One region of the Ruminococcus sp. J1101004sp1_RTP21198st1_B9_RTP21198_201120 genome, then DNA from elsewhere that is predicted to be linked to it. Evidence: riboswitches for the same ligand, from Rfam matches in the RefSeq annotation. Region 1 holds a riboswitch; each other region holds the start of a gene.

Evidence for each region. A riboswitch is a leader RNA that binds a small molecule or an ion and turns the genes downstream of it on or off. The one in region 1 is predicted to bind cobalamin.
Region 2: it holds a riboswitch for cobalamin, as region 1 does, so the genes downstream of both, AB5618_RS08320 (sirohydrochlorin cobaltochelatase) here and AB5618_RS12910 (class I SAM-dependent methyltransferase) in region 1, are expected to answer to the same signal.
Region 3: it holds a riboswitch for cobalamin, as region 1 does, so the genes downstream of both, AB5618_RS02875 (DUF6783 domain-containing protein) here and AB5618_RS12910 (class I SAM-dependent methyltransferase) in region 1, are expected to answer to the same signal.

The regions. Positions count from the first base shown of each region.
Region 1 is NZ_JBCOMI010000017.1:81,813-92,298, forward strand. It holds gene hemB (porphobilinogen synthase) at 1-821, shown strand, start outside; gene hemL (glutamate-1-semialdehyde 2,1-aminomutase) at 821-2,092, shown strand; gene AB5618_RS12905 (lactonase family protein) at 2,316-3,404, shown strand; cobalamin riboswitch at 3,466-3,664, shown strand; gene AB5618_RS12910 (class I SAM-dependent methyltransferase) at 3,810-4,535, shown strand; gene nikB (nickel ABC transporter permease) at 4,540-5,487, shown strand; gene nikC (nickel transporter permease) at 5,477-6,298, shown strand; gene AB5618_RS12925 (ABC transporter substrate-binding protein) at 6,368-7,897, shown strand; gene AB5618_RS12930 (ABC transporter ATP-binding protein) at 7,900-8,694, shown strand; gene AB5618_RS12935 (ABC transporter ATP-binding protein) at 8,684-9,640, shown strand; gene AB5618_RS12940 (nitrogenase component 1) at 9,707-10,486, opposite strand, start outside.
Region 2 is NZ_JBCOMI010000010.1:11,306-21,791, reverse strand. It holds gene AB5618_RS08340 (heavy metal translocating P-type ATPase) at 1-550, opposite strand, end outside; gene AB5618_RS08335 (metal-sensing transcriptional repressor) at 650-1,033, opposite strand; partial or broken gene AB5618_RS08330 (DUF6783 domain-containing protein) at 1,195-1,305, opposite strand; partial or broken gene AB5618_RS08325 (DUF6783 domain-containing protein) at 1,282-1,383, shown strand; cobalamin riboswitch at 1,455-1,631, shown strand; gene AB5618_RS08320 (sirohydrochlorin cobaltochelatase) at 1,835-3,157, shown strand; gene AB5618_RS08315 (hypothetical protein) at 3,293-3,901, shown strand; gene AB5618_RS08310 (sodium:alanine symporter family protein) at 3,964-5,361, opposite strand; partial or broken gene AB5618_RS08305 (DUF6783 domain-containing protein) at 5,389-5,544, shown strand; gene AB5618_RS08300 (flavodoxin family protein) at 5,648-6,214, opposite strand; gene AB5618_RS08295 (ABC transporter ATP-binding protein/permease) at 6,549-10,313, shown strand; partial or broken gene AB5618_RS08290 (DUF6783 domain-containing protein) at 10,478-10,486, opposite strand, start outside.
Region 3 is NZ_JBCOMI010000003.1:72,539-83,024, reverse strand. It holds gene AB5618_RS02885 (NlpC/P60 family protein) at 1-1,213, shown strand, start outside; gene AB5618_RS02880 (GDSL-type esterase/lipase family protein) at 1,387-2,433, shown strand; cobalamin riboswitch at 2,665-2,853, shown strand; gene AB5618_RS02875 (DUF6783 domain-containing protein) at 3,122-3,220, shown strand; gene AB5618_RS02870 (cysteine-rich small domain-containing protein) at 3,314-3,622, shown strand; gene AB5618_RS02865 (phosphatase) at 3,746-4,459, opposite strand; gene AB5618_RS02860 (BMC domain-containing protein) at 4,738-5,115, shown strand; gene AB5618_RS02855 (EutP/PduV family microcompartment system protein) at 5,122-5,595, shown strand; gene AB5618_RS02850 (class II aldolase/adducin family protein) at 5,842-6,708, shown strand; gene AB5618_RS02845 (aldehyde dehydrogenase family protein) at 6,782-8,170, shown strand; gene AB5618_RS02840 (zinc-binding dehydrogenase) at 8,188-9,426, shown strand; gene AB5618_RS02835 (BMC domain-containing protein) at 9,450-9,764, shown strand; gene AB5618_RS02830 (BMC domain-containing protein) at 9,893-10,168, shown strand; gene AB5618_RS02825 (BMC domain-containing protein) at 10,190-10,486, shown strand, end outside.

The DNA.
Region 1 (10,486 bases):
ACAGCCTGGACCGTCTTCCCTATAAGCTGGAGCAGTTGGAAAAAGCAGGAGTAAACAGCATTATGCTTTTTGGAATCCCGGATCATAAGGATGAAGTCGGAAGCGGCGCTTACGCTCAGGATGGTATTGTACAGAAGGCACTTCGGGAAGCAAAGAGCAGATTTCCAGAGATGTATTATGTGACAGATGTGTGCATGTGTGAATATACTTCCCACGGTCACTGCGGCGTTCTTTGCGGCCATGATGTTGACAATGACAAGACATTGGAGCTTCTGGCAAAAACAGCTCTGTCTCATGCGCAGGCTGGCTCTGATATGATCGCTCCTTCCGATATGATGGACGGGCGTGTGGCTGCTATCCGTAAAGAACTGGATCTGGGCGGTTATACCAATATTCCGATCATGTCTTATGCGGTGAAATATGCTTCTGCGTTCTATGGTCCATTCCGCGATGCAGCCGGAAGTGCTCCTGCTTTTGGAGACCGCAAGAGCTATCAGATGGATTTCCACAACAGAAGAGAGGGAATGAAAGAAGCTCTTATGGATATTGAAGAAGGCGCTGATATTATTATGGTGAAGCCTGCCATGTCCTATCTTGATATGGTATCTGAGATCTCCAAGGCTGTGAATGTTCCGGTAGCTGCCTATAGTGTAAGCGGTGAGTATGCCATGGTGAAGGCTGCAGCAAAGATGGGCTGGATCGATGAAGAGCGGATCGTTGGAGAAATGGCGGTGGGAGCTTATCGTGCAGGTGCACAGATTTATATCACCTATTTTGCAGAAGAAATTGCAAAAATGATGGAGGAAGGGAGAATCGGATAATGACAAAGTCTGAGAAGCTTTTTGAGAGAGCGGTAAAAAGAATCCCTGGCGGTGTAAACAGTCCGGTGCGTGCATATGGCGCTATTGGAGAAGCACCGAGATTTATTGAACGTGCAGATGGCTGCTATATTTATGATGTAGATGGCAATCGTTATATTGATTACATAGATTCCTGGGGACCAATGATCCTGGGACACAATTTTCCTGCAATACGGGAAAGCGTTCTGAAGGCATGTGAAAAAGGCCTGAGTTTTGGATGCGCTACAGAGATTGAAGTGGAAATGGCTGAATTTATCTGTGACAGAATCTCGCATGTGGATATGATCCGAATGGTCAATTCTGGTACAGAGGCTGTTATGAGTGCAATCCGTGTGGCAAGAGGTTATACGGGGAAAAATAAGATCATCAAATTTGCAGGCTGCTATCATGGACACAGTGATGCCATGCTGGTAAGCGCAGGTTCCGGTGTGATGACAAGTGGTGTGCCGGACAGTGCCGGTGTTCCAAAAGGCTGTACAGAGGATACTATGCTGGCAGCTTACAACGATCTTGGCAGTGTGGAGACTCTTTTTCAGCAGGCAGATGGCCAGGTGGCAGCAGTGATCGTGGAAGCAGTTGGAGCCAACATGGGTGTAGTTCCGCCAAGGGAAGGATTTCTGCAGGGACTTCGCGCTCTTTGCGACCAATACCATGCCCTTCTTATTTTTGATGAGGTGATTACCGGATTCCGACTTGCATTTGGCGGCGCAGCACAGTATTTTGGTGTAACACCGGATCTGGTTACTTATGGAAAAATCATTGGTGCCGGAATGCCGGTAGGTGCATATGGCGGAAGAAGAGATGTGATGGAATTGGTTGCTCCGGCAGGAAAAGTATATCAGGCAGGTACTTTAAGCGGAAATCCGGTAGCTATGGCTGCCGGGCTTACCCAGCTGAAATATTTGTATGACCATCAGGAAATTTACACGGAACTGGAGAAAAAGGGAGAGCTTCTCTACGGTGGAATGGGAAAAATCGTGAAAGAAAAAGGTCTGAATTACCAGATGAATCATGTGGGCTCTCTTGGAAGCCTGTTCTTTACGGGACAGCCTGTTGTAGATTATGTTTCTGCAAAATCTTCTGACACAGTGGCATTTGCAGAATATTTCAAAAAAATGCTGAATATGGGAATTCATATGGCTCCGTCCCAGTTTGAAGCCATGTTCCTGTCAGCGGCTCATACAGATGAAATTATTATGGAAACTCTGGATGCAGTAAAGCTTGTTCTTTGAAAATGTGTGTGGTATAATTTAGACACAATTACATAAAAGAAACCAGAATACGAGTTGCTGTAATAAAATGCGGCTGTAATAAATGAACCGTGGCAGAGGATTTACTGATATAGAGAATGCAGTAATATTCAGAGCTGCACAGTGACCCGCTACGCTGTAAAAAAGATCGGAAGAACAGCGTGAACGGACGGTTTCCAGAAAGAGACTGTAGGAGGCTAGACAAATGGGTAAGAAATATGTGGCTTATGTAGGAACCTATACTCACGGAACCAGCAAGGGAATTCAGGTTTATGACGTGAACCTGGAAGAAGGTACTCTCACAGAGAGAAGTGAAGTGGAAGTTAGTAATGCGTCTTATACCGCAGTATCCAAGAATGGAAAATACCTTTATTCTATCGAGGATGAGGGTGTTGCGGTATTCAAGCGTGATCATAATGGCGATTTGGCACGTATCAACAGCGTGGATATTGATGGCATGAGAGGCTGTTTCCTTGCTACAGACGTAGATGGCAAATATCTTTACGTAGCAGGTTATCATGATGGAAAGGTAACCGTTGTACACACTCATAAGGATGGACGTCTTGGAAGTGTTATGGACGGTGTTTTCCACACTGGTCTTGGAAGTGTTGCAGAGCGTAACTTCCGTCCTCATGTAAACTGTGTACGTCCTACTCCGGATAATAAATATCTCTGCGCAGTAGATAATGGAATTGACCAGATCAAGGTCTACTGTATCAATAAGCGGACAGATAAGCTGGAGCTGGTGGATATTGTAAGATGCCCGAGAGAGAGTGGACCGCGTATTATCCGTTTCAGTGCAGATGGACGTTTCGCATATGTGCTTTTTGAGCTGAGCAATGAGATTAAGGTTTATAGCTATAACGGAAATGGAGATGTTCCAGAATTTGAACTGCTTCAGAGCGTTTCTACCCTGGCGAAGAAGGAGGATGGAAATGTATCTCACAATGCAGCATCCGGACTTGCACTTGCACCAGACGGAAAGCATCTGTTCTGTACCACAGCCGGTGAGAATACAGTTGGTATGTTTGAAGTAGACGCTGAGACAGGACTTCTGGAGCGTAAGTTTGTCCTTCCGGTAAGTGGTGACTATCCGAAAGACCTCGTAATCTTCCCGGATAACCAGCACATTGCCGTTGCCAACCATTCCAGCAACAGCATTACCACCTTCAAGGTTGACTATGAGAAGAACATCATTATGATGAAAGGCAAGCCGCGTAAGATCGAGACTCCGAACTGTATCAATATCTGGCCGGTACCGGATGGAGAGGATATTGAGGATATAGAGGCCTGATAAATTCTGATTGACAAACAGGAAATGCTGTATTATACTTTGCGATGTTGTGTTGAGAATTGAATAAAACGACCATTTTGGTGCCTGGTGGAAATTAAAATAAATTCTAGCAGGTCAAACGGGAAACAGGTGAAAATCCTGTGCTATGCCGTAGCTGTAACAGTTGAGTAAGCTTTCGAAACCACTGAATTTTTATCGGGAAGGGAAAGCATTATGATGACACTGGAGCCAGAATACCGGCCAGAATGAAGAACTTTTGCTGCGGGGCACGGTATAGGGGTTGGTTTTATATAACAGGATTATTATGTCATTAAGCCGCTGCGTTAGCAGCGGCTTTTTCACGCTTTTATTACATGAATTCCCTGATTTGGCAGAAGTTTATGCTATTGGAAAGGATAAACACAAATGGCAGAATTGTTAAAGAATATTCAGTCATATTGGGATATGAGAGCTGGAGGATTTTCAGATGCCAGTATGGAAGAAAGAAAAACAGAACCTGGAGAGAGATGGGAAAATATTTTCAAAAATTCTCTTAAAACGGGATGCCATGTATTAGATGATGGGTGTGGCGCTGGCTTTTTTACCACTTTGCTTGCTTCGATGGGATTTCAGGTGACTGCGGTAGATTATAGCACAAAAATGCTGGAAGAAGTCAGAAGAAATCTGGAGACAGAAGGACTTAAAGCAGAACTTCATCAGATGGATGTGCAAAGCTTAGAATTTGCTGATAATTCCTTCGACGCAGTGGTATCAAGAAACGTATTCTGGAACCTGGAGCATGCAGATAAAGCTTATGAGGAAGCGTACAGGGTTCTAAAAAAAGATGGAATTCTAATTCTGGAAGATGGAAATTATTATCGCCGTTTTTTTAGTGATAAGTATCAGAAAGCCTATGATGAGTTTCAGCGGGGACATGAAAAAGAAGAACAAGGGTGCCATGCGCGACATAATAAAGAAAATGTAGATTTTTCCATTATGGATGAAATTGCAAAGAAATTGCCAATGAGTCAGGTAGATCGACCTGCCTGGGATTTTAATAAACTTGTAGAAACAGGATTTCATAAAATACAGGTGGAAATAGCTGGCAGCCCTTTACCGATGAGTTTTTGTATTGTAGCACAGAAAGGCTGAAAAAGTGAAAAGAGAGATTATAAAACGACTGATTTCACTTGTGATTATTTTGTTTGGGCTGTCTCTGATGACCTTTGGACTTACATATATTTTGCCGTCAAATCCAGCTGAACAGCTGGCAGAATCTATGGGTGCAGGTCATGACCGGGAGGTAATCGCAAAGATTGAAGAAAAATACGGATTAGACAAATCTTTTGGAGAGCAGTATGTGAACTGGCTGAAGGGTGCGTTACATGGCGATTTCGGAATGTCGGTAAAATATGCACAGCCCGTTTCCCAGGTATTAGGAAGAAAACTCCCCAATACGGTTAAACTGGCAGTTGCATCGTTTATTCTGATGATATTAATTTCTTTTCCGTTAGGAATTTTATCAGCAGTATATAAGGATAAAAAGGCTGATTATATTATTCGGTTTATGTCTTTTATTGGAATTTCACTGCCTAGCTTCTGGGTTGGTATGATGATGATCTATTTTTTTGCAGTTAAGGTGCACTGGCTGCCTGTGGGGGGATCAGATTCTTTTAAAAGTCTGATCATGCCGTCTGTAACACTTTCGTTAAGCATGAGTGCGTACTACATAAGACGGATCAGGGCGGTAATGGTCGAGCAGATGAATGAGGAATATATAAATGGCTGTCAAGCAAGGGGAATTGGAAGGTTTCGTACAATTTTCTTTCATGTGCTGCCAAATTCCCTGCTTACTGTAGTGACAATGCTCGGCATGTCATTTGGAGGATTACTTGGTGGAACAATGATCGTTGAAACGGTCTTTAGCTGGAATGGAATCGGCAGCGCAGCAGTGGCTGCGATTTCCGGCAGAGATTACCAGCTGATCCAGGGATATGTTATGTGGATGGGATGTATTTATGTACTGGTGAATCTTTTGGTAGATATATCTTACCAGTGGCTTGATCCAAGAATTAGAAGAGGAGCCCTGCAACATGAAGAGTAAGAAAAAATTATGGATTCGTTTTGTGATTATAATGGCATTTGCAGTGCTTTTCTTATTATTTGCATTGTTCGCGGGAAAATTTGCACCTTATGATCCGTTGGAAACACACTATACAGACCTTCTGAAAGCGCCATGCAAACAGTATCTCATGGGAACTGATCAGATGGGAAGGGATATATTTTCGAGAATTCTTTACGGAGGAAAAACATCACTTTTGATCGCATTTGTTGTGACAGCGATTATTTCCGTTGTAGGAATTCTTATCGGGACAATAGCAGGCTTCTGGGGAGGCGCTTTTGATGCTGTTTTAATGCGTTTATCTGACATGCTGATGGCCTTTCCTGGTTCCATTTTTACAATTGCACTTGTAAGCTTTCTTGGTACAGGACTTCCAAATCTGATTTTGGCAATGACCATAACAGGATGGACTTATTATGCAAGAATTAGCCGGTCATTAGTGCTTTCCATAAAAAATAATACATATATAGAGCAGGCAAGACTGGGAGGCGCTAATAATTTCCGGATTATGACAGGTTATATTATTCCAAATGTCATGCCTTCGCTGTTAGTAAATATTACGCAGGATATTGGAAGTAAACTTTTGACCATTGCAGGTCTTTCCCTGCTGGGGCTTGGTTCCCAGCCACCTACACCGGAGTGGGGATATATGCTGTCTGAGGGAAAAGACTATATGTATTCGGCACCCTGGATGCTTATGGCACCTGGTATTGTTATTTTAATAAATGTAATCATATTTAATTTACTTGGAGACAGTATTCAGGATCTGATGAATCCGAAAAGAAAAAATTAAGAATGTTTACTCTTTAAAATAAAGAGTTGAACATAGATTATAGTTTAACAACAGGAGGAGAAATAAAAAATGAGAAAACGGTTAGTATCTTTATTGTTTGCAGGAATTATGGCATGCAGCGTAATAGGAAGCGGTGTTACTACATTTGCAGCCGAAAATGACAGTCACATTAATCTGGCACTTTTCACCTACATCGAAGGCATGGATCCTGCAACAGACTGGTGCGGATGGAATCTTACACGCTGTGGTGTAGGAGAAACTCTTGTGACTGTAAATGAAAATATGGAAATTGTAGGACAGTTAGCTGATGAGTGGGAGCAGGTTGATGATACAACTTATCGTTTTCATATCCGCCAGGGAGTAAAATTCAGCAATGGTACCGAGCTGACACCAGAGATCGTAAAGGATTCTATCCAGAGATCTATTGATAATAACTCTCGTGGAGGAGATCTTAAAATTGCAAACATCGAAGTAGATGGAGAGAATGTAGTATTTACTACAGATGGTGCATACAGTGCTTTTGTTTCACAGCTTACAGAGCCGATGACAGTTATTGTAGACACCACAGCTGATACAAGCAATTATGATACTATGCCAATCTGTACAGGACCTTATGCAGTGTCTGAGTATGTATCTGAAGAGAAGATTGAGCTTGTGGCAAATGAGAACTACTGGGATGGAGCACCGGAAATCAAGAGCATTACTGTAAAGAATATCGGAAGTGATACAAAGGTAGATGCAATGCTTTCCGGAGATATTGACCTTGCACAGGGACCGGATGCAACAGCTCTTAATCGTGTGGAAAATAATGACGATATAAACATTGTAAAAGTAACCGGAACAAGAGAGAATGATTTCGAATTAAACTGCCGCGAGGGAAATCCCCTTTCTGATAAGAACCTTCGTCTTGCACTGTCCTATGCAGTAGATCGTGATGTTGTAGCACAGGTAGCAGGAAATGGTTATTCTTCTCCAATCAGCACAGCATTCCCGCCATCTGTAGGATACGATTCTGAAGATGTAAACGGACAGGTTTATGATCTGGATAAGGCAAAAGAATGCCTTGAGGCAGCAGGCTACAGCGATTCTGACGGAGATGGAATTGTGGATAAGGATGGAGAGAATCTGTCCCTTACAATTTCTATTGCCAATGGTTCTTCAACAGCAGTAAGTGAGACTTTACAGGATATGTGGAAGCAGATCGGAGTTGATGTACAGATTGAAATGCTGGAGAATGTAAGTGACAAACGTGCTTCTGGTGATTTCGATATGCTGGTATCTCCAAACTGGCAGACTGTAAATGCTGGTGATGGTCAGAAATATCTTATGAACCGCTGGTCTGATGGAGGAAGTGACAATTACAGCGGATATCACAGTGATGAATTCCAGTCTGTTCTGGATAAACTGGATGCTGCATTTACTCAGGAGGACCGTGTAAGCGCATTTGTAGAAGCCCAGCAGATCCTGGCAGATGATGCCCCGGCAATCTGGATGTATGCAAATGATAACGTGACTCTTGTAAACAGTAAACTTGAGAATGTAACAGTATTCCCAATTGACTATTATCTTGTAACAAACAAGTGGACATTAGCTGAATAATTATGGATATTCTGAATATTGAGAACTGTACGATTCGCTATCAGGAGCAGGAAGCGGCAGTAGAGCATGTTTCTCTTTCTGTAGGAGAGCAGGAAATCGTCAGTATCGTAGGTGAAAGTGGAAGTGGAAAAACAACTTTAATTCGTGCTATTCTCGGAATTTTACCTCCTGGCGGGACAGTGACAGAGGGGAAAATCTTATTTCAGGGAAAAAATATTTTGGAATTAGATGAGACGTCTTTACAAAAGCTCCGGGGAACGGAAATTGCAATGATCTTTCAGGATGTTGGAGCATCATTGGATCCCATACGGATTGTAGAGTCTCAATATCGGGAATCTATTCTGGCGCACAGGAAAATGGCAAAGGCTGACTGTCGGTCACTGGAAAAAGAAATGCTGGCAAAAATGCATCTGACAGATCCGGAACGTGTAATGGTATCTTATCCTTTTGAGCTTTCCGGCGGGATGAAACAGCGTGTTGGAATTGCAATGTCAATGACTGCAAGACCAAGACTTCTTCTTGCAGATGAGCCTACTTCTGCATTGGATGTGACAATTCAGGCAGAAGTGGTACGAGAAATGAAGAAGCTTCGGGAGCAGTATGAAACTGCAATTATTCTTGTGACACATAACATGGGAGTTGCTTCTTACATTTCAGATAAGATCGGTGTGATGTGCAAGGGTGAGCTGGTGGAATTTGGAAAAAGAGATGATGTGATCTTTCATCCGAAGCACGAATATACCAAAAAACTTCTGGCGGCAGTGCCAAGGCTGGAGGGAAAACGATTTGCAAAATGATACGATTCTCCTGGAAATTAAAAATCTGAATAAGACATTTCCAGTGAAAAAAGAAAAATTATATGCAGTAAGTGATGTTAGTTTTTCCCTCAAAAAAGGTGAATGCCTGGGGATTGTGGGTGAAAGTGGATGCGGGAAAAGTACAGTGGCGAGAATGATTGCCGGTATCATACCTGTTTCGGGTGGAGAAGTACTGCTGGAAGGGGAAGCTTACATGAACCTGAAGGGCAGTGAAAAAAGACGTTTCCGCCGAAACATTCAGATGGTTTTCCAGGATCCTTTAAGTTCATTCAGTCCAAGAATGAAAGTTGGCACTTATCTTATGGAATCCAGGAGAAACTTTGATGGGATCAGTAAAGAAAATGGTCTTAAGGAAGCGCGCAAACTGCTTCTGGAAGTAGGTCTTCCGGAAGATTTTGTGAATCGTTATCCACATGAGCTTTCGGGTGGTCAGCTGCAGCGTGTGGCTATTGCCAGGGCCATTTCTATTCAGCCTAAACTACTGATCTGTGATGAAGCGACAGGTGCACTGGATGTTTCCATACAGAACCAGATTGCGAAGCTGCTGGTAAAGCTGGTGGAAGAAAAGCAGATCAGCTGTCTGTTTATTGGGCATGACCTGGCACTGGTAAGGAGTGTAAGTCAGAGAATCGCAGTTATGTATCTGGGAAGAATTGTGGAAATTCTGGAGAGTGAGACGCTTGCTGCAAAAGCAGTACATCCATATACGAAAATGCTGCTTGGTTCTGTTTTTGATGTATATTGCGATCAGAATGAGAAAATTGCAGCTGCAAAGGGAGAGCCTCCAAGTCCTCTTGAAGTGCAAAAGGGCTGTGCTTTTGCCGGGCGCTGCAACTGGTGCAGGGAGAAATGTAAAGAAGAACTGCCTCTTTTGCAGGAGATTGAGCCAGGACATAAGGTTGCCTGTTTTCAATTTATGAAATAAAATACTGCTCTGAGCAGTAAAAGCTGTCTGGTAGATGCCAGGCAGCTTTTTTGAGGTGGAATAAAGTTAATTCCATGCTCGAAGCAGTTTTGTACCATTTAAGATTTGTTCCAGAAGATATAGAGCACCTGTACATCCAACGTAAGTTTTGGGAATGACATGGATATATCCGGAACCTGGATTGGCAGTTTCAATGCCAAAAATGTTGTCGCTGTAAGTGTTCAATTCTACGATTGTGTTTGCACCAGCAAGAAGGATAACATTATTTACAGAGGCAATATCCTGTTCCAGTGCGTCTTCACAATGAAGCTCATGAAGCTTTTCCTGAATCAGATTTTCCGTGTGGCATTGTAAATAAAGTGGATGGATGACTTTGGGCTTAATGCCTAAATAACCGGAAAGATAATCCACATATCCTCTTAGAACGGATGGTTCGCCTTCTGCGGCATAGCGAAGATCCTTTGGGAAGCCTTTATTTCCCATATTATGTGCAATGAAATAGAAAGCGCGCGAACGGCTTTCTTCAATATAATCTAATGCAGGTTCACAATTTGTTCCGAGCAAAGAGGAAATCCCCCGGACAAATTCTTCGGTGAGGTCAAAACCGATTGGCATTCCTCCGGTCTCGTAAACTGGTATGGGAAAATGGCTGCGGAGATATTCGGCTGTTTTTTTACAACGCTCCGGGCAGAGTATAATATTGGCGTCTGCCTGAGCAATTGTACGAAAATCAGTTATGGGACAATTCATACCAGCTGCTACATGAACAGAGATTCCGCAAAGCTTCAGTAATTTGGTGATTTCCTTTAAACCGCCTTCCGGGAATTTCTCATGTGCATCAAAACC
Region 2 (10,486 bases), on a different contig from region 1:
TCATGGCGAACAGGGCGTAGACACTCCATACAAAGGAGGCCATGGAGCCGAGAGCTACCAGGGTATCCATGTTCGGAGAGCGGTGCCACAGACTCCTGAAGCCACTGATGAAAAATTTCTGATTGATGACCATGACGATTCCTGCAAGAAGCAGCTGTACAAGTCCCATGGCGATATGGTTGCCATCAAACCAGGCTGGCAGCGGCCATCCCCACATCATGTGTCCCATGGAAAAGTACATCAGCACCAGAAGGAAACCTACTGATGCAATGAGTCGTTTCCTGAGAAGTGGCGTTTCATGATCTTCCAGGGCTTTTTCAGCATCGGAAACGGATTCCTTCTGACCGGAAGCCCCCTTCAGGCTGCAGCCGTATCCGGCTTCTTCTACAGCTGAGACAATGGCAGAGGCTGAGGCGGTTCCTTCTACCCCCATGGAATTGGTAAGCAGGCTCACGGAGCAGGAAGTAACTCCCGGAACCTTGTTTACCGCTTTTTCTACACGGGCGCTGCAGGCTGCACAACTCATGCCGGTGACGTTGTATTGTTCCATAATAAATTCCTCCTTCGATTACAGTGTTTCGATACCGACGGACTGCTCCGCACATTCGTACCTCCGCAGGCAGGTACACATTCGGAATACGCTGATATCTCACTTCATTAGCTTCTGCAAAGTTGCAACCAGCTCATCAATGGTTTCGTCTTTACCGTCACGGATATCTCTTGCCACACAGGTTCGGATATGATTGGCGAGAAGTTCCTTATTAAATGCATTCACAGCGGCATTTACAGCTGCTGACTGAATAAGAATATCGTTGCAGTAAGCGTCATTCTCCAGCATTCCTATAATCCCCCTTATCTGGCCTTCAATACGTTTTAGACGGTTTACCAGCTTCCTGCGCTCTGCTTCGGAACGATCGGTGTGCTTGGTACAACAGCAGGAACAGACCTTCTTGGTAGTTTCCTGGCTGGAAAGAGTTGCAGGATCGGCTGCGGTGTGGCTACGGCAGGATTCGGATTTATGATCAGCTGTCATAGGCGGACTCCTTTCCTTATATACCCCTTAGGGGTATGTACTTGATGAAATCAATATATACCCTGGCGGGGTATTTGTCAATAAGTAATTCACAGAAAACCCGAGAATTGCGGCGCGAAACCATGCGAAAGCATGATTTCTGTGCATCGCGAAGCGTGTTGCTATGAACGGAGTGAATAGTAATCTGTTTGAAAAATTATTCCCGCAATCTGCACGCCCCACTTTGCGGTATTTTTTGCCCGAATTCAGTTGCCGTAGCCCGCTACGGCGCCCTCGTCCGGACGAAATCTTCTACAAATTGTGACGCACATCTTGCAGAAAGCCTTTTTCAAACATACTCTAGTTCATAAAAAATACATAAAAAGTTCATAAAAAATATATAATAATATGGTACATATTAAATATCCGAGTCGAATATGTATAATGGTTATAGCGCGAAGGTTGCATCATGAACATGATGCGCAAAAGAGAATCCGGTGAGAGTCCGGAACGATGCCGTCACTGTGTAAGGGAATTGCTTCAGAGCCCACTGGGAAACCGGGAAGGGGGAGCAGTGTTGACTGAAGTCAGGAGAACTGCCTTGGCGTGGAATCTTAGGTCTGCGGTACACAGAACCTGTATTCTCATAACGATACATGAATATTTCCTGAATGTTTTTTGGAAGAAAAGTGTGTATATGAGAATGTGTGCAGTCGCAGAAAATGCGGCTGTTTTTATGCAATGGGAGATTGGTGATAAATTTCCCATGGGATTCTTTATACGTGATTCTATCCGGAAATACAAAAAAAAGAGGAAAAAGAAATGAAAAGAAAATCTTTATTAGCAATCCTTCTTGCAGCTTCTATGGCAGCAAGCATGACAGCAGCAACAGCAACTGTTGCATTTGCAGAGACAGAGGAAGCGGCAGAGGAGACAACAGACGATGCAGAAGCAGCTGATGATGCTGAGACAACAGACGATGCTGAGGCAGCTGACGGTGCAGAAGAAGCTGATGATGCAGAGACAACAGACGATGCAGAAGCAGCTGATGACACTGCAGATGCAGATAAGGAAGCGGCTGATAAAGTAGCAGCACTTATCGATGCTATTTATGTTCAGGAGAGAACAGATGATACAGATAAGCAGTGCAAGGAAGCTAAAGAAGCATGGGATGCCCTTACAGATGCTCAGAAAGAGCTTGTAGAGGGAGAAGAGGCAAGCCCAGAGTATTTCGGACGTGATACAGGTGATGCTTCCAAGGATGATCCTCGTAATCAGGACGAGATCGGTGAGAATGAGCTTCTTGTAGTAAGCTTTGGTACATCCTTTAACGACAGCCGTGCAGAGGATATTAAGGGAATCGAGGATGCTCTTGCAGAAGCATTCCCGGATTGGTCTGTAAGAAGAGCATTTACCGCTCAGATCATTATCAACCATGTACAGGCAAGAGATGATGAGCAGATTGACAACATGCAGCAGGCACTTGACCGTGCAGTAGCAAACGGTGTTAAGAATCTTGTAGTTCAGCCTACACACCTTATGCATGGTGCTGAGTACGATGAGATGGTAGAAGCTATTGATGCTTACAAAGATAAATTTGAATCTGTAGCAATCGCTGAGCCAATGCTTGGTGAGGTTGGCGATGACGCTACCGTTATCAACGATGACAAAGCTGCTGTTGCTCAGGCAATCACAGATGAAGCTGTAAAAGAAGCTGGATATGACAACATGGAAGCAGCTGCAGAGGATGGAACTGCATTTGTATTCATGGGACATGGTACTTCCCATACAGCAAACGTTACATATGACCAGATGCAGACACAGATGGATAACCTTGGATTTACAAACGCATTCATCGGTACTGTAGAGGGTGAGCCAGAGGATACAGCTTGTGATGAAGTTATCAATAAAGTAAAAGATGCCGGATTCAAGAAAGTAATCCTTCGTCCGCTTATGGTTGTTGCTGGTGACCATGCAAACAATGATATGGCTGGTGATGATGATGACTCCTGGAAGAGCATGTTCGAGGCTTCTGGAGATTTCGATGAGATTGACTGCCAGATCGAAGGTCTTGGAAGAATTGACGCTGTTGAGCAGCTTTATGTAGCTCATACTCAGGCAGCTATTGATTCCATCACGAAATAATTATCTTGGTATAAATTGTTATTGCAACAGAACAAAAGCAGCTGCTCCTACACTGTGGGGCAGCTGTTTGAGTAATAAAACAAATACGGCACACACAAGTGCACCGTAAATAAAGAAAAAGCAAGGAGAGTTATTATGAAACGTTCATTAGTTATTTTATTAACAGCTGTAAGTATTTCCGCTATGACAGCAGGAACTGCATTCCCGGCATTTGCAGAAGCCACAGAGGCTGAGGCAGAGGAAACCACAGATGGTTCAGAGAATGCCGTAGACAGCGAACTTGAAGACGGTGTTTATGGTGTAGAGTTTGACACAGACAGCAGTATGTTCCATGTAAATGAGGCTTGCAACGGAAGAGCTACCCTCACTGTAAAGGATGGTAAAATGACCGTTCATATTACTCTCGTTTCCAAGAATATTGAGAATGTTTTCCTTGGAACAGCAGAGGATGCACAGAAAGACGGTGCTGAACTGATTCAGCCTACTATTGATAAGGTAACTTACAGCGATGGCATGACAGAGGAGGTTTATGGATTCAATGTTCCAGTAGAGAAGCTGGATGAAGAATTTGACCTGGCAATCATTGGTAAAAAGGGCAAATGGTATGACCATAAGGTAAGCGTTACGGATGTGCAGGAGCAGACTGAGGAAGAAAAAAATGCAGTTGAGATCGGTGAGGAAGAGAAAAGCGAAGATGCTGATACAACTACAGATGCAGCTGCCGAGGAAGAGAATAAGGATTGATCAATAATCTGAAAGGGACATCACATGAGCGAAAACGGTTCATGCGATGTCCCTTTTTATATTTATTTTGTTTTGCCCTCACCGGCAAAATATTCTTTTGTCAGTTTCACAACTGTACCGGAAAGCAGGAACAAAGCAATCAGATTGGGAATTGCCATAAGACCGTTAAATGTCTCAGCAATGCTCCACATCAGTCCAAGGTTGGCAGTTGCGCCAAGGATGGCAACCAGGGAATAAATAACCATAAAAGGTTTGATCACTTTTTCAGAGAACAGGAACTCGATGCAGCGGGCACCGTAAAGTCCCCATCCGACTGCTGTGGAAAAAGCGAAGCAGCACATGGCAACTGCTGTAAAAATGGATACCCAGCTTCCATATGTAGAAGTAAATCCAAGGATAGTAAGCTCTGCGCCAGCTGCTTTTCCATAATCAACAGCAACGCCGCTGCAAAGGATAACCAGTGCAGTCAGTGTACAGATCACGATGGTATCTGTAAAGACTTCGAAAATACCGAACATACCCTGTTTTACAGGCTTTTTGGTATCTGCACACGCATGGGCAATGGATCCGGTACCAAGACCAGCCTCGTTAGAGAAGATACCACGGGAAACACCTTTTTTTAAACTTGTGAACATACTTAAAACAATGCCGCCTGTTACAGCTCTGGGCTGAAATGCCCCTCTGAAAATAGAAGCGAATACAGCTGGTACATTCTGAATGTTCAGAAGGATAACTCCCAGTCCGAGAAGAATGTAAAGCAGAGCCATAAATGGAACCAGCTTTTCGGTAACATGGCCAATTCGTTTGATTCCGCCAAGAAGGATCATTGCGATCAGAATGGCAATTATGATTCCGATGATCAGGTTGGAAGTAGAAACGGCGCTTTCGCTGATCACGTTATAATTCAGCAATGCAGAATTGATGGCAGTGGTGATAGTATTGACCTGTGTAGCGTTACCGGTACCAAATACAGTGAGCACGCCGAATGCTGCGAACAGATAAGCTAGCCAGTGCCATTTTTTGCTAAGACCGTTCTTGATGTAATACATAGGACCGCCTACCAGTTCGCCGTTGGCATTGATCTCGCGGTAGTGGACAGCCAGAGTAACCTCAGCATATTTGGTGCACATGCCAAACAGTGCAGAAACCCACATCCAGAATATGGCTCCGGGACCGCCGATCGCGATAGCACCTGCTACACCGGCGATATTGCCAGTACCGACCGTGGCTGCAAGTGCTGTACACACTGCCTGGAAAGGCGTGATAGCACCGTCAGATGCGTCGCGTTTGCGGAAAATACGTCCAAGGGTTGTTTTGATTGCGTAGGGGAATTTGCGAATCTGAAGAAAATTGGTGCGGATACTAAGATAAAGACCAACTCCGAAAATACAGACCATTGCAGGAACGCCCCAGATAAAATTATTTACAGCGGTGTTGATGGTTTCGATTATTTGCAGCATAAAATACCTCTCTGGAAGTTTTTTTTGATGTATGCGAACGGAACTTCTTCCATGTCACACACATTATTAAACTGGTGCAGCCAGAGCCTGTTTGAAAAATCATTCTTGCAATCTGCACGCCCGTTTTGTGGGAAATTTTGCTCGAATTCAGTTGCTGTAGCCTGCCACGGCGCCCTCATCCGAGCAAAAACTCCCACAAATTGTGACGCACATCTTGCAAAAAGCTTTTTTCAGATATGCTCTGGAGCTTCATTTATGTGAAGACATGACAACTACTGCACCATATTTAGCGGATAAAATTTGTCTTGATCTTATCTTCCGCCTGAGGAACTGCAATACCTGCCGCTTTCCCTGCTTCCAGGGATTTCAGAAGCCATGCCATATTGTTTCCAAGTGAGCGCATGATCTGAAGTCCTTCTTCATCCTGCGCAACTTCTGCAGGAGTATTTCCGTGAACCATGTTCCAGTAGTTAGCAGATACAACAGGCATTTCATGATAGCTGAAATATTTCTGAAGAACGTCTAAAGTAGCTGTGGTGCCGGCTCTTCTTGCAGAAGCAACTGCTGCAGCTGGTTTGTGGAGCATGTCTTTGCCTGCCATGGAGCAAAGCTTATCCATAAATTCAATGATCTGTCCGGATGGGGAAGCCCAGTATACCGGAGAACCAACGATAAGCGCATCTGCTTCTTTTAATTTCGCCGCGGCGGCTTTTACATTATCTGTATCCGGATTTCCAGCTTGGAAAATCTCAGTATCAATTCCATTATGATTCAGTGTTTTTGCCACTTCACTAAGTGCGGTGAACGTACAGCCTTCCTTGCGCGGGCTGCCATTTAAGAGTAAAACCTTCATGTTTTTCATCCTTTCTGAAGTAAGTTATATCAGACTGCGATAGCCGCAATCTGCATGCATCATCTCTCTAAAGCGGTAATGTATCTTCTTATTATACGATAGAAATAGTTGGATTTCAAGAGAATGGTTTTATTTTAAAAACACAATATGTTCACAATTTAAGATTATAATAAAAAATATTTGAACTATTCAGCAAATATTATTCCGCAAGGTATTTTATGTGAATCTGACTCACATAAAAATCGAAATCTTCGGCGCCCCACTTTGCGGTATATTTTGCCTGAATTGGTGAATGGTTATAAACATTTATTATGCGACAGAAAGGAAGTAGTAAGTGCTTCAGATCAAAGACATACACAAAGAATACAGAACAGGAAATTTGGTACAGCGTGCCCTGGACGGAGTGAGCCTTAGTCTTCGGGACAATGAATTTGTGGCAATTCTTGGTCCCAGCGGTTCGGGAAAAACCACTCTTCTGAATATTATTGGTGGTCTTGACCGGTACGATAGTGGCGATCTGATCATCAATGGGATTTCTACGAAAAAATATAAAGACAGGGACTGGGACTCTTATCGAAATCATACCATAGGATTTGTGTTTCAGAGTTATAATCTGATCCCACACCAGACAGTTCTTGCAAACGTGGAGCTTGCCCTTACCATTTCCGGTGTATCAAAAAGTGAGCGGAGACGCCGTGCAAAAGAAGCTCTGGAAAAAGTAGGCCTTGGTGCCCAGATCCACAAAAAGCCAAGTCAGATGTCAGGCGGTCAGATGCAGCGAGTGGCAATTGCCAGAGCACTTGTAAATGACCCGGAAATTCTTTTGGCGGATGAGCCAACAGGAGCCCTGGATTCAGATACCAGTGTACAGGTTATGGATCTTTTGCAAGAGGTCGCAAAGGAACGATTGGTAGTAATGGTCACCCATAATCCGGAGCTTGCTCAGCTTTATGCCACCAGAATCGTGACGGTAAAAGATGGGCGGATCCTTTCTGATACAGATCCGTTTGTGATAGACAGCGAGAGCATGGCACCTCCTGTTCACAAGAATATGGGAAAATCCTCCATGTCCTTTTTTACTGCACTTTCCCTTAGCTTTCAGAATCTGAAGACTAAGAAAGCCCGGACCTTACTTACTTCTTTTGCAGGCTCCATCGGTATTATCGGAATTGCGCTGATCCTTTCCATATCAAATGGTGTAGACAAATACATTACAAATATGGAAGAAGAAACACTTTCAGAATATCCGTTGCAGATACAAAGCACAGGAGTGGATCTTACCTCTATGATGATGGGAGCAGCCACAGCGCAGAGTGGGAAAAAAGATGGGGAAGTAGGAGTTGCCCAGATGGTGACTAATATGTTCTCCAAAATGAATTCCAATGATCTGGAGTCTCTGAAGGTTTACCTGGACAGTAATGAAAGCAGCATTTCCCAGTATGCAAATTCGGTGGAGTATACGTATTCTGTTTCTCCCCAGATTTTTCTGGAAAATGGAAAAAATATCCGACAGGTAAATCCGGACAAATCTTTTTCGGCTATGGGTTTGGGCTCTGGTTCCTCCAACAGCATTATGTCTTCTACCATGAGCACTGATGTTTTTCATGAAATGCCGGAAGATGCTGATCTATATAAGGATCAATATGACGTGAAAGCGGGAAGATGGCCTGAAAATTATAAAGAATGTGTACTGGTGCTTACTTCACAGGGCGATATCAGTGATTTTCTCCAATACACTCTTGGGCTTCGGGACGGTAAGGAACTGGATGATATGGTTCAGAAATTTATGGCAGAAGAGGCAGTGGAAACGCCAGAAAACGAGGGTCCATACACCTATGATGAAATCCTGGGGAAGAAATTTAAGCTGGTAAACAGTACCGATTATTATGAATATGATGAAGAATATAAGGTCTGGAAGGATAAATCAGACAACAGCTCTTATATGAAAAAACTGGTGAAAAACGGAGAAGATCTGACAATTGTGGGAATTGTCCAGCCTGTGGAAGGTGCCACTGCTTCCATGCTCACTGCAGGAATCTGTTATACCCCGGAGCTTACCAAACATGTGATCGAGAAGGCTGCTTCCAGTGAAATTGTGAAGCAGCAGCTGGCGGATGAAAAGATAAATGTTTTTACCGGAGAGGAATTTGGAAAAGAAGACAATGAGAACAGTAAGTTTGACATGGAATCCCTTTTTTCCATTAACGCGGATGCCCTGCAGGAGGCCTTTCAGGTAGATCTCAGTGGATTTAATATGGACCTGTCCAGTCTTTCGGGGCTGTCCTCCGGATTGAATGTGGAAATGCCGGATATGCCTGACATGTCAGCTCTGGCTGGAAATATAAATCTGGATGAGAGCAGTATGCCGGATCTTTCCAAGCTTATCAAGCTGGATGACCTTGATCTGGATCTTTCCCATATGATTGATCCGGAAGAAATTCTGAAAAATCTTCCGGCAGACCAGGTTCCGGATATGAGTCAGGCGCTGAAGTCAGTGAAGTTTGATTTTACAGAAGAGAAGGTAACTGCTTTGCTGAAAGAGGTTCTTACTGGTTATCAGGATAGCATTAAAGATAAACCGGAAGCAGATATGGATAAAATGCAGGCAGCATTGAAGCAGTATCTGACATCAAAAGAGATGAACGAACGTCTGTGCAAGGATCTGCAGGAGCTGGTGAAAAATAACGTGAACGTGGATATGTCTTCGGAAAAACTGATCGCAGTGGCTGTGGGGCTGATGAACCAGTATCAGGAGTATGCCAAGGCAAATGGTATCACTCAGACAGATGTGGCCAGCATTCTTGCCTTTTTAAGTCAGGGAGAAATCCAGCAGCAGATTAAAGAGGAAGCAGAGAATCTGGTTAAAAACAGCGTGACAGTGAATATTACCACAAAGCAGATACAGGATCTTCTTTTGCAGGACGTTGTAGCTGCTTATCCGGAGTATGCCAGAAATAATTCCCTTCCGGATCCGGCTAATCTGGGAACCTATTTTCTGGAATATATGCAGACAGAGGATGGGCAGAATCGTCTCATGAATGGACTTATGACTCTTGTGGATACCAGCGAGGTGCAGACGCAGTTTTCCCAGGCAATGGAAACTTACATGAAATCCATGATGACTTCTTTCACAGATGCGATCGCAAAGGGGATTGAGTCAAAATTTACAGAGATAATGGAACAGGTGGAAAAACAGCTTACAAAGGGAATTCAGACTGCTATGGAGCAGATGATGGGAAATATCAGTTCCGGTATGCAGGAGGCAATGCAGTCTGTGATGGCCAGCGTGTCATCCAGTATTACTTCTGCAATGAGCCAGGCTATGAGCGGACTTGGCGGATTGGGAAGCAGCATGGGAAATATGGAAGATGCGCTTTCCATTGATCCGGAGGCTTTTGCAAAAGCAATTCAGATGAACATGAATGAGGACGACCTCTCAGAGCTTATGATGTCCCTACTGTCATCTGAAAATTCTTCTTATGACGGAAATCTGAAAAAGCTTGGATATGCAGATCTAAATGTTCCTGGCGGAATTAATATCTATCCAAAGGATTTTGAAAGTAAATCAGAAATTGTAGGTATTCTGGATCAGTATAACGCGGATATGGAAGCGGCAGGAGAGGATGAGAAGGTGATCACTTATACGGATCTTGTGGGAACGCTGATGTCGTCAGTTACGAATATTGTAAATATTATCAGTTATGTTCTGGTGGCTTTTGTAGCGATTTCCCTTGTGGTTTCTTCCATTATGATCGGTGTTATCACGTATATCAGTGTTCTGGAGAGGAAAAAAGAAATTGGTATTCTAAGAGCGATTGGTGCTTCCAGGCACAACGTGTCACAGGTGTTCAATGCGGAGACGTTTATTATCGGATTTTGCGCAGGTGCTATGGGGATTGGAATTACATTGCTTCTTCTCATTCCTGCGAACAGCATTATCCGGTCACTGGCTGACGGAGTGAATGTGAAGGCGGCTCTTACTCCTGTAGCAGCAGTAGTTCTGATCGGACTGAGCGTGGTTCTGACTCTTCTTGGCGGACTGATCCCATCAAGAAAAGCTGCTAAAAGTGATCCGGTGACAGCGCTTCGAACTGATTAAAATAACAGAATTTGATGACTGATTTTGACCATCATTATAAAATACAGAAAAATGCAGGGTTCAGGTTGGGGCACAGCCTGATATCTGCATTTTTTTGTGATTTATGGATATTACTATTCGTACAGCCAATAGTAAATAACCGCTATATTGACCTGTCTGATCTGTCATATACT
Region 3 (10,486 bases), on a different contig from region 1:
GAGTGCTCTGTGGGATCAGAAGCAGCAGCTTGAGAGCCAGATCGAATCTTTGAATTCTGATCTTGTAAATGTAATGGTTTCCATTCAGACTCTTGAGAGTGATATCGCTTCCAAGGAAGCAGAAATTGAGAAAACACAGGGCGACCTGACCAAGGCTCAGAATGCCAAGGATAAACAGTACAGCGCCATGAAGAAACGTATTCAGTATCTTTATGAAAAAGGTGGAAACAATGCATGGTTCCAGATGATGTTAAATGCAGATAACCTTGCAGACCTTCTTACAAGAGCTGAGTATACACAGCAGATGTATGAGCAGGACAGAGAGAGCCTTCAGAAATATGCAAGAACGATTGAGGAGGTTCAGAAGTTAGAAGATCAGTATGAGCAGGAGAAAGCTGATTTTGAGACTATGAAGGAAGAATATGAGGCTCAGCAGTCTAACCTTCAGTATCAGTTGGATGTAACCCGTGCGAACAGTGCTGATTGCGAGAACGAGATCGCATATGCACAGCAGCAGGCTACTGAGTATGCGAACCTTCTGGAACAGCAGCAGGCAGAAATTGAGCAGCTTGAGGCAGAACGCATTGCCGCAGAAGAAGAGGCAAGACGCCAGGCAGAGGCAGAGGCCGCAGCAGCTGCTGCTGCACAGGAAGCAGCTCAGAGCGGAGATAATTCCTCTGAAGATGTTCAGTATGATGAAGACGGAAATGTTGTAAGCGGTTCTTCTGATGGATCTTCTGATTATGAATATGATGAGTATGGTAATGTAATTGATACCGACAATACAGTTGATTACAATTCCGATGCAAGCAGCTCCGACAGTTCCTCAGATAGTTCTTCTGACAGTTCCTCAGCCAGCAGTTCTTCTGGTTCCGGATCTTCTGTCGTATCCTATGCAACACAGTTTGTTGGAAACCCATATGTATGGGGAGGAACAAGTCTTACCAGTGGCGCTGACTGCTCTGGCTTTGTGCAGAGTGTATACGCGAACTTTGGCGTAAGTCTTCCAAGAACATCTTATGAGCAGCAGAATGCCGGATATGAAGTATCCTATGCGGATGCTCAGCCAGGCGACCTGATCTGCTATGGCGGACATGTTGCAATCTATATGGGAAATGGACAGATCGTACATGCATCCAATGCCAGAGATGGCATCAAGGTCAGCGATAATGCTGCATACAGAACGATTACTTCTGTAAGACGTCTTGTGTAATCTGAATAAATGAATTTGTGAGCCCTTTCCGGAGATGAAAATCCGGAAGGGGCTTTTTTTTTCTGGAAATAATGTGGAAAAGCAAAGAAAAAAGAAGTATAGTAAGAATAAAAGTATTGTCTGAAAATCGTAACATAAATATTTTTATATAGCCAGATGAGAGGAAGAGAAAAATGCTGAATCATTATCAGATGAAGGAAATTCCATATTTAAGAATATTAGGAAGAACGAATGGCAGTCTGGAGCCTGTAACACTATTTTGGACCGCCTCTGGAATTGAACTGAATGTAAAAGCAACAGAAATATGGGTGAAAATCCGCTCCGATTATGATGCCTTTGAGCCATGGGTGGATGTGATCATAGATGGTGTATTGTCCCAACGGCTTATGGTAAATAAGGGAGAACAGGAAATCTGCCTTTTCCGTAATATGGAAATGGATAAGGTAAGAAATGTAAAGCTTCTTCGTGATACCCCTGCGTTTCCCACAGATGAAAAAACATTGCTTCAGCTGCTGGAGGTTGAAACTGACGGTGAGTTCTTACCTCTTGAAATACCAAAGCTCAGATTGGAAGTAATCGGGGACAGCATTACCTCTGGTGAGGGTGGCAGCGGTGCAGGAGAAGAAATGACATGGAATTCCTTTTGCTTTAATGCTGTGGATAATTATGCATATATGGCAGCAAAAGAACTGGGCGCGGTGTACAATTGCATCAGTCAGAGTGGCTGGGGTGTTTTCTGTTCCTGGGAAGGAAATGAGCAGCAGGCAATCCCGCTATATTATGAGCAGGTATGCGGTCTTTTGAATGGAGAAAGAAACAAACAACTGGGTGCTATGGAAAAATGGGATTTCCAGAAGTTTCAGCCTGATGTGATCGTGGTGAATCTGGGGACAAACGACGGCAGCGGCACGAAGAATATGGACAGGGTTGGAAAGGCTGTGGAAGACTTTTTGAGGAAACTGCGCATATGTAATCCGGAAAGCTATATTCTGTGGTGTTATGGAATGCTGGGAGATGGAATTTCTACGACGCTTGAGAAAGCGGTGGGGAATTATAAAAGAAAAACAGGGGATGAGCGCGTAGAATTTGTGAAGCTTCCGGATACACTGGAAGGAGAATTTGGATCAAGGCAGCACCCGGGGCACAGATCTCATGAAAAAACAGCGAAAATCCTGGCGGAGAAGATTCTGGAGAAAATGACGTTACTGGTCACGCTGTGACCAGTAACGCGCTTCGCGATGCACAGAAAGACGAACCTTCTTGTGACAAGCACAAGAAGTAGCGTTTGCTGCGCAAACTTAATTCTCGGGTTTTCTGTGAACTTTGTTCACAAAAAACACCTCGCGGAACGTTGCCAGTAAACAGTAACTCTGGTTGATAAAAAAATAACAAAAATTCTTTCAAAGGGTTGACAAAGACAGTGACCGGTGGTACTATGATGTCAGTATAATTCCATAGTGAACATATTAAGTGCTGACAGCTACAAGCTGGCAGAAAGAGGGAATCAGGTGAGAAACCTGAGCGATCCGGTCACTGTAACAGAGGAGCGAATCTCATAGTCCATTGTGCTTGCGCATGAGAAGGAGAGATGATGTGATGATCCTGGAGCCAGGAAACCTGCTTGGTATGGCGAGGTTAAACTTCCGATGAAAGTGTAACAACCAGTTTTGGGGAATCCGCAGCCCTGAGATGTTGTCCGCTTTTGTGAGTGGACATTTTTTATGGAATGATCGCCTGTTCAGAAGAATTATACAGATTAAATGGCAGGCGATACTACTTCGGATGAAACCGTTCCCTCCGCGTATATATGAACGGATCATATTCTACCCCGGAGTAGCATCGCTCCCTCTTAAATAATGATGATCCAGAAGCCGCATATGCGGTATTTTTTTTACACTTTTCCAGAGCATGCTTGAAGAATCATTCCCGCAATTTCCCGCAAATTGTGACGTACATCTTGCAGAAAAACTTTTTCAAACACTCTCTGGCCGTATTCTATTCCTGTAAGCGGGATTCTTTTTTAGCATTTGATTTTTGGGCATTACGAAATAGAATATAAAGAATATTTTGCTTTGAGTTGTATGAGATAAGGAGAGAAATATGGAGAAAAAATATTGGGAAGACAAAGAATACGCTTATTTCAGTCATAAAAAATGTGAGTATTTTCCCTGTCATAGAGGAGCTGATCCGGAGGACTTTAACTGTCTGTTCTGCTATTGCCCGCTTTATGCCCTTGGAGACAAATGCGGCGGAAATTTCAAATATAATGAGAAGGGATTTAAAGATTGTACGAATTGTCAGCTCCCTCATAAGAAGAAAAACTACGGTTATGTGACAGGAAAATATCAGGAACTTGCTGCGATGATGCAGAAAGTAAGAGAAGCAGATCATAAAAATGAAAATGAGTAATCAAAGAAATAAGTATAAAAAACTCTCCGGAATATATACGAAGTTAAGCTTACGTATTTATATTTCTCGGAGAGTTTTTGCGTAATGCAAAATTCCATTGGAATTCTGCAAGCTGGGTCCTTTTTATCGTATGCTTAACAGCATCTTTAATTTCGGAATCTGGTTGTTGAGAATCAGACCCTCTGGAAACATAGCATTATGAACGAAATCAGCGGCATAAGTGAAGTCTCCAATATGCTCTGTTCCATGACTGTCACTGGAAAGCACGATTGGAACCAGATACTTCCGGCAACAGGACAGAATCTGCGCGCAGTTGGCCTGTGTATCGCCCCGATATCCGTAAGGCGCCAGGGAAGCTTCGTTGATCTCAAGGAGAACACCGTTTTCACCGGCAGCCTTTACAACTGCGTCGTAATCTATGTCATACTGGGGATTATCAATGTGTCCCAGGATCTTTATAACCGGATTCTTCATTACGTTCAGAAAAGCAGCAGTATTTTCTTCCCTGGTCTTTGGCCGGAAATTCTGATAATGCATGCTGGCGATTGCGTAGTCCAGCTTATCAAGAAGCTCCTGTGGCAGATCTGTTTTTCCATCGGTATCCAGAATGTTCAGTTCAATTCCATATAATAATTCCACATCGAAACGCTTCCTGGGCGAATAGATCAGGCTTCGGAAATAAGAAGAAGTTCCGGCAGCTAGAGTGGCTGGTCCGTGGTCTGTGATTCCAAGAAGCTTCAGCCCTTTTTGAGAAGCAGCCTTTGCCATGTCGCTGATGGTGCAGGTTGTGCCGTGTCCGCTGGCAATGGAATGTGTGTGTATATCAGAAAGATACATAAAATCATCTCCTAGTCAAGATTACGTGAATATATGCAGCTGGTAATTTCACTATAAAAGTGTTTTGAAAAGCCATTTACAGTTAACTTTAGTATGCCAGAGGGCAAAAAACATGTCAATCATAAATAAGAAAAAACAGAGAAAACAAATAAAAACAACATTGCACTACAAGAAAAACCACATATAACATGCCAGGAAATGTTGCTTTTTGTTGACACTTGGAAAGCAGAAAGGTATAATCAAATCAGAAAATAAAACTCTTTATTCAGGAGGAGAAAATGGGATACACAGATAATATGTCTCCGGAAATGAAACAGAGAATCGTACAGGAGCTTGTACCAGGCAAGCAGATTTCCCTGGCACATATCATTGCCAATCCGGATAAGATTCTTTACACCAAGCTGGGTCTTGATCCGTCGCTGGACTACTCAAGAGCGGCCATTGGGATCATGACTGTAAGTCCGGCAGAAACTGCTATCATTATGGCAGATATTGCGATGAAATCATCTGGCATTGAACTGGGGTTTGTTGACCGTTTCAGCGGAAGCCTGATCATCACAGGTACTGTGTCGGAAGTAGAAGCTTCTACCAGCGCAATTATGGACTATGTGGGAAATAAACTGGGCTTTACTTTATGCCCCATTACAAGGACTTGACAGAATATGAAGAAACTTGTTCTGATCGGTCGCAGCGAGGCTGGAAAAACTACTTTGACCCAGGCCCTGCGTGGTGAAAAAATACATTATCATAAAACACAATATGTAAATAATTTTGATGTGATCGTAGATACGCCAGGAGAGTATGCCCAGACGAAAGGTCTGGGACACGCCCTGGCGTTGTATACATATGAATCAGATGTGGTAGGTCTGCTGGTATCTGCCACGGAACCTTATTGTCTTTTTCCACCTTGCATTACCTGTATGGCCAACCGTGAAGTAATTGGAATTGTTACCAAAATCCACAATCCGGATGCAAATGTAAAACTTGCCACGTCCTGGCTGGAGCTTGCCGGCTGTAAAAAAATCTTTTATGTAGACTCCAGGCAGCAGGAGGGCATTCCGGAGATTTTGGAATATCTCAGGGAAGATGGCGATGTAATGCCGTGGGAAAAAGATGCCTCTGATCCGGTGAATTAGAAAATACCTGCCAAATGGGGAAAAACAGTAAAACCACGAAAAACAACATAGCAACCCAGAAAAAAATCCACATAAAACAACATAAAACAACGGAAAAACCTTGACTTATAATGTGGAATGGTGTAAACTTACAACATAACCTAAAAAGTAACAGGCTAGCTATGCCTAGCCATGATAAGTTACCCGGTGCGGTACTATAACATACATAATCCACCGCACCTGAATGTGCTTAAGGAGGAAAAAAGCATGGTAAACGAATACGAAATCAAAAAACAGATTTGCGACATCGGAAGAAGAATCTATAACCGCAACATGGTTGCAGCAAATGATGGAAACATCTCTGTAAAACTGAATGACAATGAGTTCCTTTGCACACCTACTGGTGTATCCAAAGGCTTTATGACTCCAGAGTTCATCTGTAAAGTAGATGCAAAAGGAAATGTTCTTCAGGCTAACCCGGGATTCAAACCATCATCTGAGATCAAGATGCATATGAGAGTATATGAGAAGAGACCTGATGTAGGATCTGTTGTACATGCGCATCCAATTTATGCAACATCTTTTGCTATTGCTGGTATTCCGCTTACCCAGCCAATCATGCCAGAGGCAGTTATCGCTCTTGGATGTGTTCCGATTGCTGAGTATGGTACACCTTCTACAATGGAGATCCCGGATAACCTTGAGAAATATCTTCCATACTTCGATGCAGTTCTTCTTGAGAACCACGGAGCTCTTACCTGGAGCACAGACCTGAACGCTGCATACATGAAGATGGAGTCCGTAGAATTCTATGCACAGCTTCTGTATCAGAGCAAACTTCTTGGAGGTCCGAAGGAATTTGATAAAGAGAACATTAAGAAACTTTATGAGATCCGTCGTAAATTCGGTATGCCTGGAAAACATCCGGCAAGCCTTTGCCAGAACAAAGATGGCATGAACTGCCATAACTGCGGTGGAGCATGTCACAATGAAGACTACAAACAGTTCCCAGGATATCAGTATGATTTCGTTGGCGGTAACTGCGATGCTCCGGCAGCAGATACAGCTAATGCAGATGCAGAGTTAGTAGCTAAGATTACCAAACAGGTTATGGCTCAGTTAGGACTGAAATAATCAGAAAATATAAAGGCTGGCAGCTGTGGGAAAATCAGGCAGCTGTGGGCAATTGTTAAGGAGGAACAATCTCATGCCAATCAGCGAGAGCATGGTACAGGATATTGTACAGGAAGTTATGGCGAAAATGCAGATTGCAGATGCTCCGGCCGGTAAACATGGAATTTTCACAGATATGAACGAGGCCATTGAGGCTGCGAAAGCTTCCCAGAAGATCGTTCGGAAAATGTCCTTGGACCAGAGAGAAAAAATTATTACCTGCATTCGAAGAAAAACAAAAGAAAATGCAGAAATCCTTGCACGTATGGGCGTTGATGAGACCGGAATGGGAAATGTAGGAGATAAGATCCTGAAACATCATCTGGTAGCAGACAAGACCCCTGGTACAGAAGATCTCAGCACTACAGCATGGTCAGGTGACAGAGGACTTACTCTGATCGAGATGGGACCGTTTGGCGTAATCGGAGCAATCACTCCGTGTACGAACCCAAGTGAGACCATTCTGTGCAATACAATTGGTATGCTGGCAGGTGGAAATACAGTTGTATTTAATCCACATCCGGCAGCAATCAAAACCTCTATTTATGCGATCAATCTTTTAAATGAGGCATCCCTGGAAGCAGGTGGCCCGGACAATATCGCAGTAACAGTAGAGAAACCTACATTAGAGACAAGCAATATTATGATGAAACATAAAGATATCCCGCTTATTGCAGCAACAGGCGGTCCTGGCGTTGTAACAGCAGTCCTTTCCTCTGGAAAACGTGGAATCGGCGCTGGCGCGGGAAATCCTCCGGCAGTTGTAGATGAGACAGCAGATGTAAGAAAAGCTGCTCAGGATATCGTAAACGGATGTACATTCGATAACAACCTTCCGTGTATCGCAGAGAAGGAAATCGTAGCAGTTGCTTCTATTACAGATGAGCTTATGCATTATCTGGTAAGCGAGAATGACTGTTACCTTGCTTCCAAAGAAGAGCAGGATAAACTTACAGCAGTTGTTCTTGCAGGCGGCAAGCTGAACCGTAAATGCGTTGGACGTGACGCAAGAACATTACTTTCCATGATCGGAGTAAGTGCTCCTGCAAATATCCGCTGCATCGTATTTGAAGGACCGAAGGAACATCCACTTATCGCTACAGAGCTTATGATGCCGATCCTTGGCGTTGTAAGGGCAAAAGATTTTGATGATGCAGTAGAGCAGGCTGTATGGCTTGAGCATGGTAACCGCCACTCTGCACACATTCATTCCAAGAACATTGACAATATCACCAAATATGCGAAAGCAATCGACACCGCAATCCTTGTTAAGAATGCACCTTCCTATGCAGCACTTGGATTCGGCGGAGAAGGTTACTGTACATTCACAATCGCAAGCCGTACTGGTGAAGGACTTACAAGTGCAAGTACATTCACCAAGAAAAGACGCTGCGTAATGGCAGACAGCCTTTGCATTCGCTGACAGGAGGAAACATAAAAATGGACATGAATAATGTAAATATCGAAGAAATCGTAAAACAGGTTCTTGCTGGAATGGCTGGAACAGCACCGGCAGCTTCTGCATCAGCAGCACCGGCAGCACCAGCTGCAGCACCGGCAGGCGCAATCCCGAAAACTGCACACGTTGCAGTACTTACTGAAAAAGAGCATTTTGATATTAAAGAGTACCCGATTCCGGCACTTGGTGATGACGACATCCTTGTTAAAGTAGAAGGCTGCGGCGTTTGCGGTACTGATGCTCACGAATTTAAGAGAGACCCATTCAACCTGATCCCGGTTGCACTTGGACATGAGGGAACTGGTGAGATCGTTGCCATGGGTAAAAATGTTAAGACTGATACAGCTGGAAAACCGGTTAAGATCGGTGACAAAGTTGTTACCTGTATGATCTTCAAGGATGATCCGGAGATCACAATGTTCGACCTGAACAAGAAAAACGTTGGCGGAGCTGACGTATACGGACTTCTTCCAGATGATGACATTCATCTTAACGGATGGTTCTCTGATTACATCTTTATCAGAGGCGGAGAGTTTGGAAGTACATTCTTCAACGTAAGTGATCTTGATCTGGATTCCCGTATCCTGATTGAGCCATGTGCAGTTCTTGTACATGCAGTTGAGAGAGCAAAAACAACCGGTATCCTTCGTTTCAACAGCAGAGTTGTTGTACAGGGATGCGGACCAATCGGTCTGATCTGTATTGCAGTTCTTCGTACCATGGGTATCGAGAACATCTGTGCTGTAGATGGAAATCAGCAGCGTCTTGATTTCGCTAAGAAAATGGGCGCTACCATGAGCGTTAACTTCATGGAGCACAAAGGAATCGAAGCACTTTCTGAAGCTGTTAAAGATCAGTTTGGCGGACATCTTGCAGACTTTGCATTCCAGTGTACAGGATCACCTGTTGCTCATGCAAACATCTACAAATTTATTCGTAACGGCGGTGGTCTTTGCGAGCTTGGTTTCTTCATCAATGGTGGAGATGCTACAATCAACCCGCATTTTGACATCTGCTCCAAAGAGATTACAATCGTAGGCTCCTGGGTATACACCTTAAGAGATTACGTTACAACATTTGATTTCCTTAAGAGAGCAAACGCAATCGGACTTCCAATGTCTGAGCTGATCACAGACAAGTATCCGCTTGAGGAGATCAATGAAGCATTAAAGAAGAACCTTGCAATGACCGGTCTTAAGATCGCAGTTGTAAATAAATAATTGCCGGATAAAGGAGAATCAAGATGGCAGAAGCTGTAGGAATCTTGGAGGTGTTCGGACTGGCAACAGCGTTTGTGGCGGCCGACGCCGGCTGCAAGGCAGCAAATGTCCATCTGGAGGTTTTTGATAAAAATAAACCTGCAAATGCGGACAGTCTGCCGGTACCGCTCCTTGTCTGCATCAAGTTCCGCGGAAGCGTTTCTGATGTAACAGAGGCTGTAGAAGCTGGAATCAGAGTAGCAGAGAGTATGACCGGTGTGGTACAGCACTACGTAATACCAAATCCGGAACCCGGTACACAAAAAATGCTGAAAATCAGCGCACTGGATAAGGATTAATGATTGCTAACCAGTGAATTTAAGTCTATAATAAAAACGAACAAAGTCATGCGGAGCATGGCAGGTACCTCACAGCAAGTACGCTGGAGCGTACTTGAAAAGTCGAGATATATCAGGAGGAATTCATCATGGCACAGGAAGCTTTAGGAATGGTAGAAACCAGAGGACTTACAGCTGCAATCGAGGCAGCAGATGCAATGACAAAAGCAGCAGAGGTTACACTGGTTGGTACAGAGAAAATCGGATCCGGTCTTGTAACTGTTATGGTTCGCGGTGATGTCGGAGCTGTTAAGGCAGCGGTTGAGAGTGGAAGCGCAGCAGCATCCAGACTTGGAGAGCTTGTAGCTACACACGTAATCCCAAGACCTCATACAGATGTGGAGAAAATCCTTCCAAGCATCTAATGAACTATAAGGAGTTCGCTCATGAGTAAATCATATGGTTTTATTGAAATCACAGGTGTTGTAGCGGCCATGGATGCCCTGGACATTATGTGTAAAACGGCAGACGTTGAGCTGGCGTCATGGGAGCGTAAGCTGGGCGGACGACTGGTGACCATTATTGTACAAGGCGATGTGGCAGCTGTTACAGAAGCCGTGGAAGCGGCAGCAACAAATGCCATCAAGAAACCGGCAAGCTATGCAGTAATTGCCAATCCCCATGAGGAAATCGTCAAAATGGTGGAGCTTAGCGCAAGTCGATGGAGAAAGAAAAAGGGGGAT